DNA from 3 places in the Sinorhizobium chiapasense genome. Region 2 is predicted to be linked to each of the others. Evidence: riboswitches for the same ligand, from Rfam matches in the RefSeq annotation. Region 2 holds a riboswitch; each other region holds the start of a gene.
What was found. A riboswitch is a leader RNA that binds a small molecule or an ion and turns the genes downstream of it on or off. The one in region 2 is predicted to bind thiamine pyrophosphate.

Region 1: another riboswitch for thiamine pyrophosphate. It lies ahead of thiB (thiamine ABC transporter substrate binding subunit); the one in region 2 lies ahead of thiD (bifunctional hydroxymethylpyrimidine kinase/phosphomethylpyrimidine kinase).
Region 3: another riboswitch for thiamine pyrophosphate. It lies ahead of thiC (phosphomethylpyrimidine synthase ThiC); the one in region 2 lies ahead of thiD (bifunctional hydroxymethylpyrimidine kinase/phosphomethylpyrimidine kinase).

The regions. Positions count from the first base shown of each region.
Region 1 is NZ_CP133148.1:3,756,528-3,760,361, forward strand. It holds gene RB548_RS18005 (ABC-F family ATP-binding cassette domain-containing protein) at 1-144, opposite strand, end outside; gene RB548_RS18010 (thiamine diphosphokinase) at 149-799, opposite strand; gene RB548_RS18015 (GNAT family N-acetyltransferase) at 897-1,382, opposite strand; TPP riboswitch at 1,574-1,688, shown strand; gene thiB (thiamine ABC transporter substrate binding subunit) at 1,740-2,759, shown strand; gene thiP (thiamine/thiamine pyrophosphate ABC transporter permease ThiP) at 2,791-3,834, shown strand, end outside.
Region 2 is NZ_CP133152.1:568,710-572,543, forward strand. It holds gene bdcA (SDR family oxidoreductase) at 164-877, opposite strand; gene RB548_RS27355 (TetR/AcrR family transcriptional regulator) at 954-1,544, shown strand; TPP riboswitch at 1,844-1,946, shown strand; gene thiD (bifunctional hydroxymethylpyrimidine kinase/phosphomethylpyrimidine kinase) at 2,060-2,854, shown strand; gene RB548_RS27365 (hypothetical protein) at 3,109-3,321, shown strand; gene RB548_RS27370 (polysaccharide biosynthesis tyrosine autokinase) at 3,451-3,834, opposite strand, start outside.
Region 3 is NZ_CP133152.1:85,094-88,927, reverse strand. It holds gene pobA (4-hydroxybenzoate 3-monooxygenase) at 1-81, opposite strand, end outside; gene RB548_RS25125 (helix-turn-helix domain-containing protein) at 258-1,145, shown strand; gene RB548_RS25120 (DUF427 domain-containing protein) at 1,291-1,674, opposite strand; TPP riboswitch at 1,819-1,930, shown strand; gene thiC (phosphomethylpyrimidine synthase ThiC) at 2,029-3,834, shown strand, end outside.

The sequences.
Region 1 (3,834 bases), on a different replicon from region 2:
CATCAGCGTCGACTTGCCCGAGCCGTTGCGGCCCACGAGGCAGATGCGGTCGCCGGGCTCGACCTGCAGGTTGGCGCCGGCAAGCAGCGGCGTGCCACCGAAGGTCAGGAAAATGTTATCAAGCTTCAGAATGGGTGGCGCCAAGGTTTCAGGCTCCGGAAAGATCATAGGGTCGAGCGAGAATGACCGCCCGGCCGGATTTCAAGGAAAAGCGGACCGGCCCCTCCGCAACGTTGGAAATGGTCCGTGACGAGCCGAAGGGCAGCGCGAAGTCATCGAGCGGATAACGCGCATTGTCGATGGAAAGACCGGAAAGTGCGCTGAGTCCGAGAATCGAAAAAAGGCTGCCCTTGGGTAGGTCGATCTCGCGGGAACCGGGCAACAAGGGATGGGCCTCCTCCTCGCCGGAGGTCATCAGCACCGGCAACCCCTCTTCGGCGATCGCCACGGCGCGCAGCAGATGCAGGAAGGCATGGTCGCTTCTGGTGCCGCCAAGCGCTCCGACGAAGATCAGCGACGTTGCGCCCCGCGCAAGCGCCGCCTCGACCCCGATCTCGCCGTCGGTCGCGCTCTTGGCCGCCGGATAGCGCTCGCGCGGCACCGCGGCGAATGCGGCCAGCAACGCGTCGTCAGTCGAATCGAAGTCGCCGACCCAGAGCTCGGGAACGATACCAAGCGCCTTCGCATGGCGCATGCCACCGTCGGCCGCGATGAAGCGACTGCCGGAAAGCTGCTTTGCGAGCCGCTCGGTGCGGGTGAGCGCGCCCCCGAGAAGGATGGTGAAGGTCTGTTGGGCCATGGCAGAAGCCCATAGCGCAAAGGGACGACAAAGGAAAAGGCCGAAAGCCATTTTGCGGCGGCAAGGCTGCGCTTTTCGGCGGCTGCGTCTCCGGCGATCAGTCCTCCGGCGGAGCTTCACCGGGAAAAAGCATGCCGGCATAAATGCCGGGCGTCGAATCCGGTATCTCCACCGCGCCGACGGTGCGGGCGTAGAAATCCGCGGGACCGACACCGCCGATGATGGCGTAGCCGTAGCCGGCGGTGCGCATCGCCATCAGGCTTTCGATAAGCAGTGCCTCGCCGATCCCCTGACCACGCATCGCCTCGTCGACGCCTGTCGGCCCGAAGAAACCAAGCGCCGTCACGTCATGGCAGGCGAAGCCGACGATCCGGCCTTCGTGGACGGCGACATGGATCCGCGTCGGGGTTGAGGAGAAGGCAGCCTCGGCCTCACCTGCCCAGCCGGCGCCGAACCGTTCTTCGATCCAGGCGAGCACGATACCGCGTTCCGGAGCCATCGCCCGGCGAATGCTGATGCCAGGACCGAGCCGGGAAGCACGCCTTTCAGGCAAGGCATAGAGACGAACGAGCATGTCTGGCATGAGAATACCTCCCCACTACGGCGCCGCGCGTCTGATCAGACGCGCAAAGGACGCTGTTGCACTTTGAATTGCTGCAGGAGACGAACAAACGCCGCCGACAAGTGTTTGGTCTAATAGCGCAGATGGCTTGGACGGCAAATGTTTCCGCCGAAACTCGGCTTGCCAGACCTGCCGCCGAAAGCTAAATCTTTGCTGCTCTAACGGGGTGCCTTCGGTCCGCTTGCGGAACCAAGGCTGAGAGGCTCAAGCCAACCCGCGGAACCTGATCCGGCTCATACCGGCGGAGGGATTAGAAGCGATCGGACCGATGCGCCTCCTTTTCCCGCAACATCAACAAAAGGGAGAGAGGTGCCCGTCATGTCCATTTACACCAAATTGCTTCGCCGGCTGGCGATTGCGGCGACGGCCGCGACTTTGCCGTTCGGCGCCAGTGCCGCCGAAAAGACGCTGACGATCTACACCTATGAGAGTTTCATCAGCGAATGGGGCCCTGGCGCGAAAGCCGCCGAGGCCTTCGAGAAAACCTGCGACTGCGAGGTCAATTATGTCGGCGTCGCCGATGGTGTCGAGCTTCTGACGCGACTGAAGCTCGAAGGCGAGCAATCGAAGGCGGACATCGTGCTCGGTCTCGACACCAACCTCGTCGCGGAAGCCAAGGCGACGGGCTTTTTCGCCCCGCACGATCTCGACACCGCCGCCTTGAAGGTTCCGGGCGGCTTCTCCGACGACACTTTCGTTCCGTATGACTACGGCCATTTCGCCGTGATCTACGATACCGAAACCGTGAAGACCCCGCCGAAGAGCCTGAAAGAACTGGTCGACGGCGATCCTTCGCAAAAGATCGTCATCGAGGATCCCCGCACCTCGACACCGGGCCTCGGGCTGCTGCTCTGGGTGAAATCGGTCTATGGGGACGAGGCAGCCGCCGCCTGGGCCAAGCTCAAGGACCGGGTGTTGACCGTGACCCCCGGCTGGTCGGAAGCCTACGGCCTCTTCACCAAGGGCGAAGCGCCGATGGTGCTGTCCTACACCACCTCGCCCGCCTATCACATGGTGGCGGAAAACACCGAACGCTATCAGGCCGCGCCCTTCGCCGAGGGCCACTACATCCAGATCGAAGTGGCCGGCGTGACGAAGAACACCAAGGAACCGGAACTCGCCAAAGAGTTTCTGGCCTTCATGACCGGTCCGGAATTCCAGTCGATCATTCCGACGACCAACTGGATGATGCCGGTTGCGGAAACCAAGGAACCCCTGCCGGACGCCTTCGGCAAGCTCGTCAAGCCGGAAAAGACATTCCTGATGTCTTCCGAGGAGGTCGCCGCCAATCGCAAGGCGTGGATCGACGAATGGCTGGCGGCCATGAGCAAGAACTGAGGCAGGCTTGTCCGGTGCTACCGAAAGACGGATGACGATAGCCGCCGGGGCCTTCAGCCTCGGCGGCATTCTGCTGTTCGTCGCCCTCGCCGTCGTCGCCCTCCTCGCGCAGTCGAGCGGTGGTTATGCCGGCGCCCCGTTCGACGCCTATGTCTGGCGCGTCACCCGCTTCACGCTGCTTCAGGCGAGCCTCTCGACGATCCTCTCCGTTCTATTCGCGATCCCGGTGGCGCGTGCGCTTGCCCGGCAGGCAAGTTTTCCCGGCCGCATCTGGCTGCTGCGGCTGATGGCGCTGCCGCTCGGCCTGCCCGCTCTCGTCGCAGCGCTCGGCCTCATTCAGGTCTGGGGCCGGCAAGGCTTTCTCAATACCGTCCTCGTCGCGATCGGGCTCAACGATCCGATCAGCATCTATGGGCTTTTCGGCATTCTTCTCGCCCACGTCTTCTTCAACATGCCGCTTGCGGCGCGGCTGATGCTTGCGGGGATCGAGCGGATTCCGGGCGAATACTGGCGTACCACCGCCAATCTCGGCATGCCCTCGGTCGCAATCTTCCGCTTCATCGAATGGCCGGCGATCCGAGGGCTGTTGCCGGGCATCGCCGGTCTCATCTTCATGCTCTGCGCCACCAGTTTCACGCTCGTGCTGACACTCGGCGGGGGACCTGCGGCAAGCACGATCGAAGTGGCGATCTATCAGGCGTTGCGCTTCGATTTCGACCCGCCGCGTGCGATCGCCCTTTCCGGCCTTCAGGTCGCCTTGACGGGTGCCCTGCTTCTCGTTCTGAAGGTGCTGGCGCCGCCACCGCCGGAGAGCGAGACGACCGGCAAGGCAATGAGGCGGTTCGACGGCGTGAGTGGCCGGTCACGACTCGCCGACGGGCTCTGGCTCATCCTTGCGCTCGCTTTCGTCGGACTGCCGTTCGCCGCGATCGCCTATTCCGGCCTGCAGGCGGACTTGCCGAGGCTCGCCCGCGATGCTGCCGTACACCGTGCCTTCGCCACCAGCGCTGTGATTGCTTTTCTTTCGGGCGCGACAGCCGTTGGAGCGACCGCCGTGATGATCCGCGCGCAGCAG
Region 2 (3,834 bases):
CCAATCACGATGTGTGCTGGAGGGCCGCCTTCACCAAAATGTGCAGCCTTAGCAACGGCGTGGCCGTGTCGCGCGTCCATTTTGTGCGTATCCGGGGTTATTGCCGACACGCCACGACCCCGTGCCCGGTCGCAACCGCTGCACGGGGCAGGATCGCGGCGCCTTAGGCGCCAAAGCCGCCGTCGATCGTATGAAGCGCTCCGGTCGTGAAGCCGGCTTCGGGGCCGGCGAGATAGGCTGCAAGACCGGCGACTTCCTCCGGGCGGCCATGGCGCTTGATCGCCATGAAGCTGTGCATGAAATCGCTCATCGGCCCGTCTTCCGGATTCATGTCCGTCGATGTCGGACCGGGCTGGATGACATTGACCGTTATGCCTTTGGCGCCAAAATCGCGGGCGAGACCACGGGCCATGCCCTGCACGGCCGACTTGGTCAGCGCATAAGCGGCACCGCCGGCGAAGGGCATTCGGTCGCCGTTTACCGAACCGACGATGATGATGCGACCGCCTTCGGGCATCTGGCGCGCGGCCTCGACCGCCGCGTGATAAGGTGCGCGTACATTCACGTCGATCATCCGGTCGACGGCATCCGCATCCACCTCGAGCGGATCGCCGAGCACCAGGGTCCCTGCGTTCACGACGAGTACGTCAAGCGCGCCTTGATCCTTCACGACCTTGATGACGGCATCACGGTCCGCGGCATCCGATCGGATTGCAGTCGAGCCCGTTTCCGAGGCGAGTACCTTTGCCGCGTCGGTTGCCCCAGCATAGGTGAACGCAACAGTTGCGCCTTCACTGGCGAAGCGCCGGACAATCGCCGCACCGATCCCGCGGCTGCCGCCGATGACCAAGATTTTCTTTCCATTGAAATTTGCCATTGTTCGCTCCTTGAGAAAAAATGTAGTAAGCACTACATAATATGGGCGGGAAGCGAATGCAAGGAATTTTGTAGTGATTGATACAAAAAATGCCAAACCGCGGGGGCGGCCCCGTGCCTTTGATGTCGACGAAGCCGTTGGCAAGGCACAGGCGCTGTTCCATCAACGGGGGTACGACGCCGTCAGCCTCACGGACCTGACGGGGGCCCTCGGGATCAATCCGCCGAGCTTCTATGCCGCATTCGGCAGCAAGGCCGATCTCTACGGGCGTGCGCTGGAGCGCTACGCGAAGACGGAAGGCCTGGACTTCGAGCGTTTGCTCGCGCCGGAAAAGTCATTGGAGGACGCGCTGGCGGCGCTGTTCGAAGCTGCAGCGGTGGCCTACACGGCACACCCTGACGCAACCGGTTGCCTGGTCATCGAAGGTGCGCGGGGCGGGACGGATGCCATCGCTTGCGACAAGGTAAAGACGCTCTGGCGTCAGAGCCGGCAGGTGGTGCGCGATGCGATCGCCCGCCGGGAGACCGACCGGCCGGATGAGATCGCGGACTATGCGATGGCGGTGCTGGCGGGCATCTCTGCAAGTGCGCGTGACGGTCTCGACGTTAACCGCCTGCGCGCGATCGGGCGCACCGCATCGCGGGCCTTCGTGCACGAAAGGACATAGGCGCTTCGCCGTCAGTCGTGCTCGACCTAAATCGCGGCGACCAAGCGCTCGCGTGCGCGAGCGCGTCGATGGCGCGTTCGCCGAGTTCGCGGGCAACGAGATTGAGAGGGCCTTCGCAGAAGATGCTGCTACCGGATGGCGGGACCGCAGCCGCGAACGCCGATCTGGTCCGTATCGCCGCAGCGGCTCTCCGGTCCCCCGGCGGGCCCGTGCTCGACAGTGCCGGCTACCGGCAGTCAGTCTTGGCCTGAGGCCCGGCTACTTTGTTGACAGACTGGCACCGCTGTCCGATACAATGCCAACATTCCGAGGGGAGCACCGGGCGGTGCTGAGATGGCGGTGAGCCGGACCCTTGAACCTGATCCGGGTCATGCCGGCGTAGGAACGGGAACAGCACCTTTGAAGGCGCTTTCGCCACGTCTCCGCGATTTCCTGGATTTCCGTGATGTTCCAATCGGGAGACCGACCATGATGCGCTATTTTTCGTTTCTGCCGCTTTTCGAGGTGAAAGTCCGATGACGGCGATCGCGCTGACCATAGCCGGCTCCGATTCCGGCGGTGGGGCCGGCATTCAGGCTGACCTCAAGACATTCTCCGCCCTCGGTGTCTATGGCGCCAGCGTCATCACCGCCGTGACGGCGCAAAACACGAAGGGCGTCACCGCCGTTGCCGATCTTTCACCGGAAATCGTGACGGCACAGATCGACGCGGTCTTTTCCGATCTCAACGTCGCCGCCGTCAAGATCGGCATGGTCTCGCGCCAGGAGACAATCGCCGCCATTGCCGACGGGCTGCGCCGCTTCGGCAAGCAGGCAGTTATCGATCCGGTCATGGTGGCGACTTCCGGTGACCGGTTGCTGCGGCCGGATGCGGTGGCGGCGCTGGTAGAAGAACTCATGCCGCTAGCGCTGGTCGCCACCCCGAACCTGCCGGAAGCCGCACTGCTGACAGGCCGTTCGATCGCCGAGGATGAAACGGAGATGGCGCGGCAGGCCGAGGTCATTCTCAAGACCGGTGCCCGCTCGGTGCTGCTCAAGGGCGGCCATCGGCAGGGCAGCGAGGCAACCGACCTCTTCTTTGACGGCAACACGCTTGTCCGCCTCCCGGCAGCGAGGATCGAGACGGGCAACGATCACGGCACGGGCTGTACGCTTTCGGCGGCCGTCACTGCCGGCCTCGCGCTCGGACGCCCATTGGTTGACGCAGTGCGCGAGGCGAAGACCTACCTGCATGCTGCGCTTTCCGCTGCGAATGCCCTATCTGTGGGCGAGGGACGGGGGCCTGTGCACCACTTCCACCGTTGGTGGTAATGCGGCATCCGCGGGGCGTGATCAAAACCGTGTCCCACCCCATCGTATCTCACGTCGAACGCGAGCCGCCGCCTCGGTGTTGCCACTGTTGCGACGCAACATGTTTTCGTCCATGGTTAACGGACTGCTGCATGTTTCCTAAATCGCAGCCGATTTAAGGATCAAAACATGCAACAATACAAGGTGCTACAGCGGAATTTGCGCGTCTGATACGACGCGCGGCGCTGTGGTCGGTTCCACGAAGGCAGCGATATATGCAGTTCCTTGCTCGTCGTCTGGAAGCTTTCAACCGAGACGAACTGCCGGATTGGCGTCGGTCGCCGACTGTTTTGGGTCGCGCGCTGCGGCTTGTTCCGAGCCTCTTGGAGTTTTTCCTGTTTTATGTCCTGGCGCTTGCCGTTCTGGCGGGCGTGGTCGCACTGATGGTGCTGGCCTGGATCGTCAGTGCCGATCGAAAGCCGTCGTAAGGGCGTTTCGCCCAGAATGGCGGAATTTCAAAGAGTTGGATCATTTTCTTGCAGTTCAACGTGCTACAGCGCCGTGCGTCTGATTAGACGCGCGGCGCTGTATGGCAGATGCGGGCGCCAGCCATTGGCTCAAGCTGCGGGTCGGTCGCCGCTGATCGAATGCTCGACATAGTATTTGCCGTAACGGTGTCGATATTTCTCGACGCCGCCGAAGTCGCTGTACTTCGAAAGCTCATCCATGTCGGTCTTGTTGAGGATGACCCCGAGCACCTTGGAATTGATTTGCGGCTCGGAATGCAGCACGTCGCGCACCAGTCGGGACGGCGTTTTTCCCCATTCGACAACGAAAATGAAACCATCAGCAAGCGGAGCAAAGGCCTTCGCATCCACCACAGGCGCCAGCGGAGCGAGGTCGACGACCACGTAGTCGAACGAACTGCGTGCATTCTCGATCAGGTTTGCCATGGCAGCCGAGGCGAGCAGTTCGTGGCTCTGATGGGGTTGATGGTTGGA
Region 3 (3,834 bases), 480 kb from region 2:
GTCGATCCCCGCATGGGTCAGCAATTGACCGAGCAGGAGACCGGACGGTCCCGAACCGATAATGACGACCTGGGTTCGCATGGACCTCCTCCCATCGAGTACGTCGTTCGCAAGCCAAACTTGCGCGGTCGGCGAAGCGCCTCCGCCCGCACCAAAATTGCCTTTTGTCAGGAAGTTTGCGCGCCGCCCGCGCCTGTCTCAATGGACATTCCAGCCAAGAAATTGCACTTATCGAACATCGGCGTAAAGTGGGAAGAATGAAGCGGGCGGTTCCGACATATGAGCTTTACGGTGAAGAGTCCGGAGAACGTCCGGATTTCTGGCTGCATTGCGAGACGATCCCCTCGCGCAGCAGCCTGCACCATTGGGAAATCGGCCTTCACCGCCATGAGAGCTTCTTTCAGATCCTGTACATCGCCGAAGGTTCGGGCGACGCCATATTCGGCGAGACGCCGCAGGCAATTTCTCCCCCGGCCGTAATCACCATCCCGCCCACCGTCAGCCATGGCTTCCGCTTTTCCCGCGACATCGACGGTTTCGTCTTCACGATCCTCGCATCGCACCTGCCGGCTGCCCCGGGCGGTCGCAGCAGGCTGGGCACATGGCTGTCGAAACCTTGCCTGACGCCGCTCGGCGAAAGCGAAGATGGCCGCTACGTCGCCGAGACCTTGCAGCGCCTGGCACAGGAATGGGCAGCGCGGCGCAATCACCGCACGAGCCTGCTCGACGCCTATCTCTCGACGGTACTGGCGCTGACGGCGAGGCTTGCAGAAGCGCCGCGTGCCGACGCGGCGGCTGCGGAAAGCGAAAACGAGCGTCGAATGGAGCGGTTCGACGCTCTGCTCCGACAGCACGTTCTTACGCACCGACCGGCGGCATTCTACGCGCGCGAGCTCGGCCTGTCGCAGACTCACTTGAACCGCGTGGTCCGGACGATGACGGGGCAGAGCGTGCACGAGGTCATCGCCGAAAGGCTCTTGAACGCGGCGCGGCGCGAGCTCGTCTTCACGCGTGCAAGCGTCCAGGAGATCAGCTTCCGCCTCGGTTTTTCAGACACGGCGTATTTCTCACGCTTCTTCGTCCGTCATGTGGGGACTACACCGCGAGCCTGGCGGATGGCGGAGCGGCAAAAACTTGGCGTGTGACGGTGCACTTAGCGACGGTTGGAACTTGCCGGCCAGAGCGGGATCAGGAAAAGTGTGAGCGGTTTTCCGCCCGCATCCCGCTCTAACGTATTAGAATCGATCACGTTTATGATTTCGGGTCGATTCGACCAAAAATCATCGTGATCTAAGACGCCTGCAATTCCTCAATCGAATCCACCCGATCCGGATAGAACGCCATATGGTCCCTGATCTCGCGCACCGCCGCATGCGGTCTTTCATAGGTCCAGATGGCGTTCTTCGATCGCTCCCCGCCTGATGTGATGCTGTAATAGGAAGCATCGCCCTTGTAGGGGCAATGCGTCGAATGATCGGTGCGTGCAAGCAGCGACATGTCGACGTCCTTGCGGGGAATATACTGCACCGCCGGATAGGACGCCTCGCGCAAGGTCAGTGCATCGCGCGTATCGGCAACGACGCGGCCGTCGAGCTTGACGACGACGCGCGCCGGATTGCGGTCGATGGTGATCGGATGATCAGGCCCGGGAATCTTGATCGGCTTGTCTGACATGAGCAATCGCCTTTTTAAGTTGATCGTTTTTACATAGGGTCACGCCGCCCGCTTCCCAAGGGCCGCAACTGTCCACGCGTGCCGCACCCGGCCAAACGCCAAAAAACAGGGTTGACGCCGCGGCGATATCGGTGACTATTTGCATCCATTCACCAGGGGGGTCCCGGCAAGGGGCTGAGATACTGCTAAAGCGCGCAGTGACCCGTTGAACCTGATCCAGTTCATACTGGCGTAGGGACGGTGCAGACGTGCGAAGGCCAGGATTCCGTGTTCCCGTGATCCATCGGCGCAGCGTCTTTTCATCCTTCCGACTTCAGAACTGGGTCTCCAACGCGAAAACTTTGGAGCCTCAAGATGAATGTTATCAAGCCTCTCGCAGCGCCCTCGGTCACGCAGGGCCCTCTTCCCGCCTCGCAAAAAGTCTACAAGCCCGGCGAGATCCATCCCGATATCCGCGTGCCGATGCGCGAGATCGCGCTGCATCCGACATCGGGCGAGCCGCCGGTCACCGTCTATGATTCCTCCGGTCCCTACACGGCCGAGGGTGCGAACATTCGCATCGAGGCGGGCCTGCCGCAGCTTCGCCGCGACTGGATCCTCAAGCGTGGCGATGTCGAGAGTTACGAGGGCCGCAGCGTCAAGGCGGAAGACAACGGCTTTGTCACCGGCGAGAGGCTGACGCCGGAATTTCCGGTTCGCAATGAGCCGCTGCGCGCCAAAGGCGGACTAGCCGTCACCCAGCTTGCCTATGCCCGCGCCGGCATCATCACGCCGGAGATGGAATTCATCGCCATCCGCGAGAACGTCGGCCGCAAGGCGACGAAAGAGGCGCTAACGCGCGACGGCGAAAGCTTTGGCGCGTCGGTCCCCGATTTCGTCACGCCGGAATTCGTCCGCCAGGAAGTGGCGGCGGGTCGCGCCATCATCCCGGCCAACATCAACCATCCGGAGTCGGAGCCGATGATCATCGGCCGCAATTTCCTGGTGAAGATCAACGCCAATATCGGCAACTCCGCCGTCACCTCGTCGATGGCCGAGGAAGTCGAAAAGATGGTCTGGGCGACCCGCTGGGGCGCCGACACGGTCATGGACCTTTCGACCGGCCGCAACATCCACAATATCCGCGAATGGATCATCCGCAATTCGCCGGTGCCGATCGGCACGGTTCCGCTCTATCAGGCGCTGGAGAAGGTGAACGGCATCGCCGAAGATCTCACCTGGGCGGTCTATCGCGACACGCTGATCGAGCAGGCCGAGCAGGGCGTCGACTATTTCACCATCCATGCCGGCGTGCGGCTGCATTACATTCCGCTGACCGTCAACCGCGTCACCGGCATCGTCTCGCGCGGCGGCTCGATCATGGCCAAGTGGTGCCTGCACCACCACCGCGAGAGCTTCCTTTACGAGCATTTCGAAGAGATCTGCGACATCTGCCGCGCCTATGACGTCTCCTTTTCGCTCGGCGACGGCCTGCGTCCCGGCTCGATCGCCGACGCCAATGACGCAGCGCAGTTCGCCGAACTCGAAACGCTCGGCGAACTGACGAAGATCGCCTGGGCGAAGGACTGCCAGGTGATGATCGAAGGGCCCGGCCATGTGCCGATGCACAAGATCAAGGAGAACATGGACAAGCAGCTTGAAGTCTGCAGCGAGGCGCCGTTCTACACGCTCGGGCCGCTGACGACCGACATCGCACCCGGCTATGACCACATTACGTCGGGTATCGGCGCGGCGATGATCGGCTGGTTCGGCACGGCGATGCTCTGCTACGTGACGCCGAAGGAGCATCTGGGGCTGCCCGACCGCGACGACGTCAAGACCGGCGTGATCACCTACAAGATCGCGGCGCATGCCGCCGACCTCGCCAAGGGTCACCCGGCCGCCCGCATTCGCGACGACGCGCTTTCCCGCGCCCGCTTCGAGTTCCGCTGGGAGGACCAGTTCAATCTCTCGCTCGATCCGGAAACGGCCCGCAGCTTTCACGACGAAACGCTGCCGAAGGAGGCGCACAAGGTCGCGCATTTCTGCTCCATGTGCGGCCCGAAATTCTGTTCGATGCGGATTTCCCACGACATCCGCGCAGAAGCACAGAAGGAGGGGCTTGCGGCCATGGCCGCGAAATATCGCGAGGGCGGCGACCTCTACATGCCGCTCGACGAG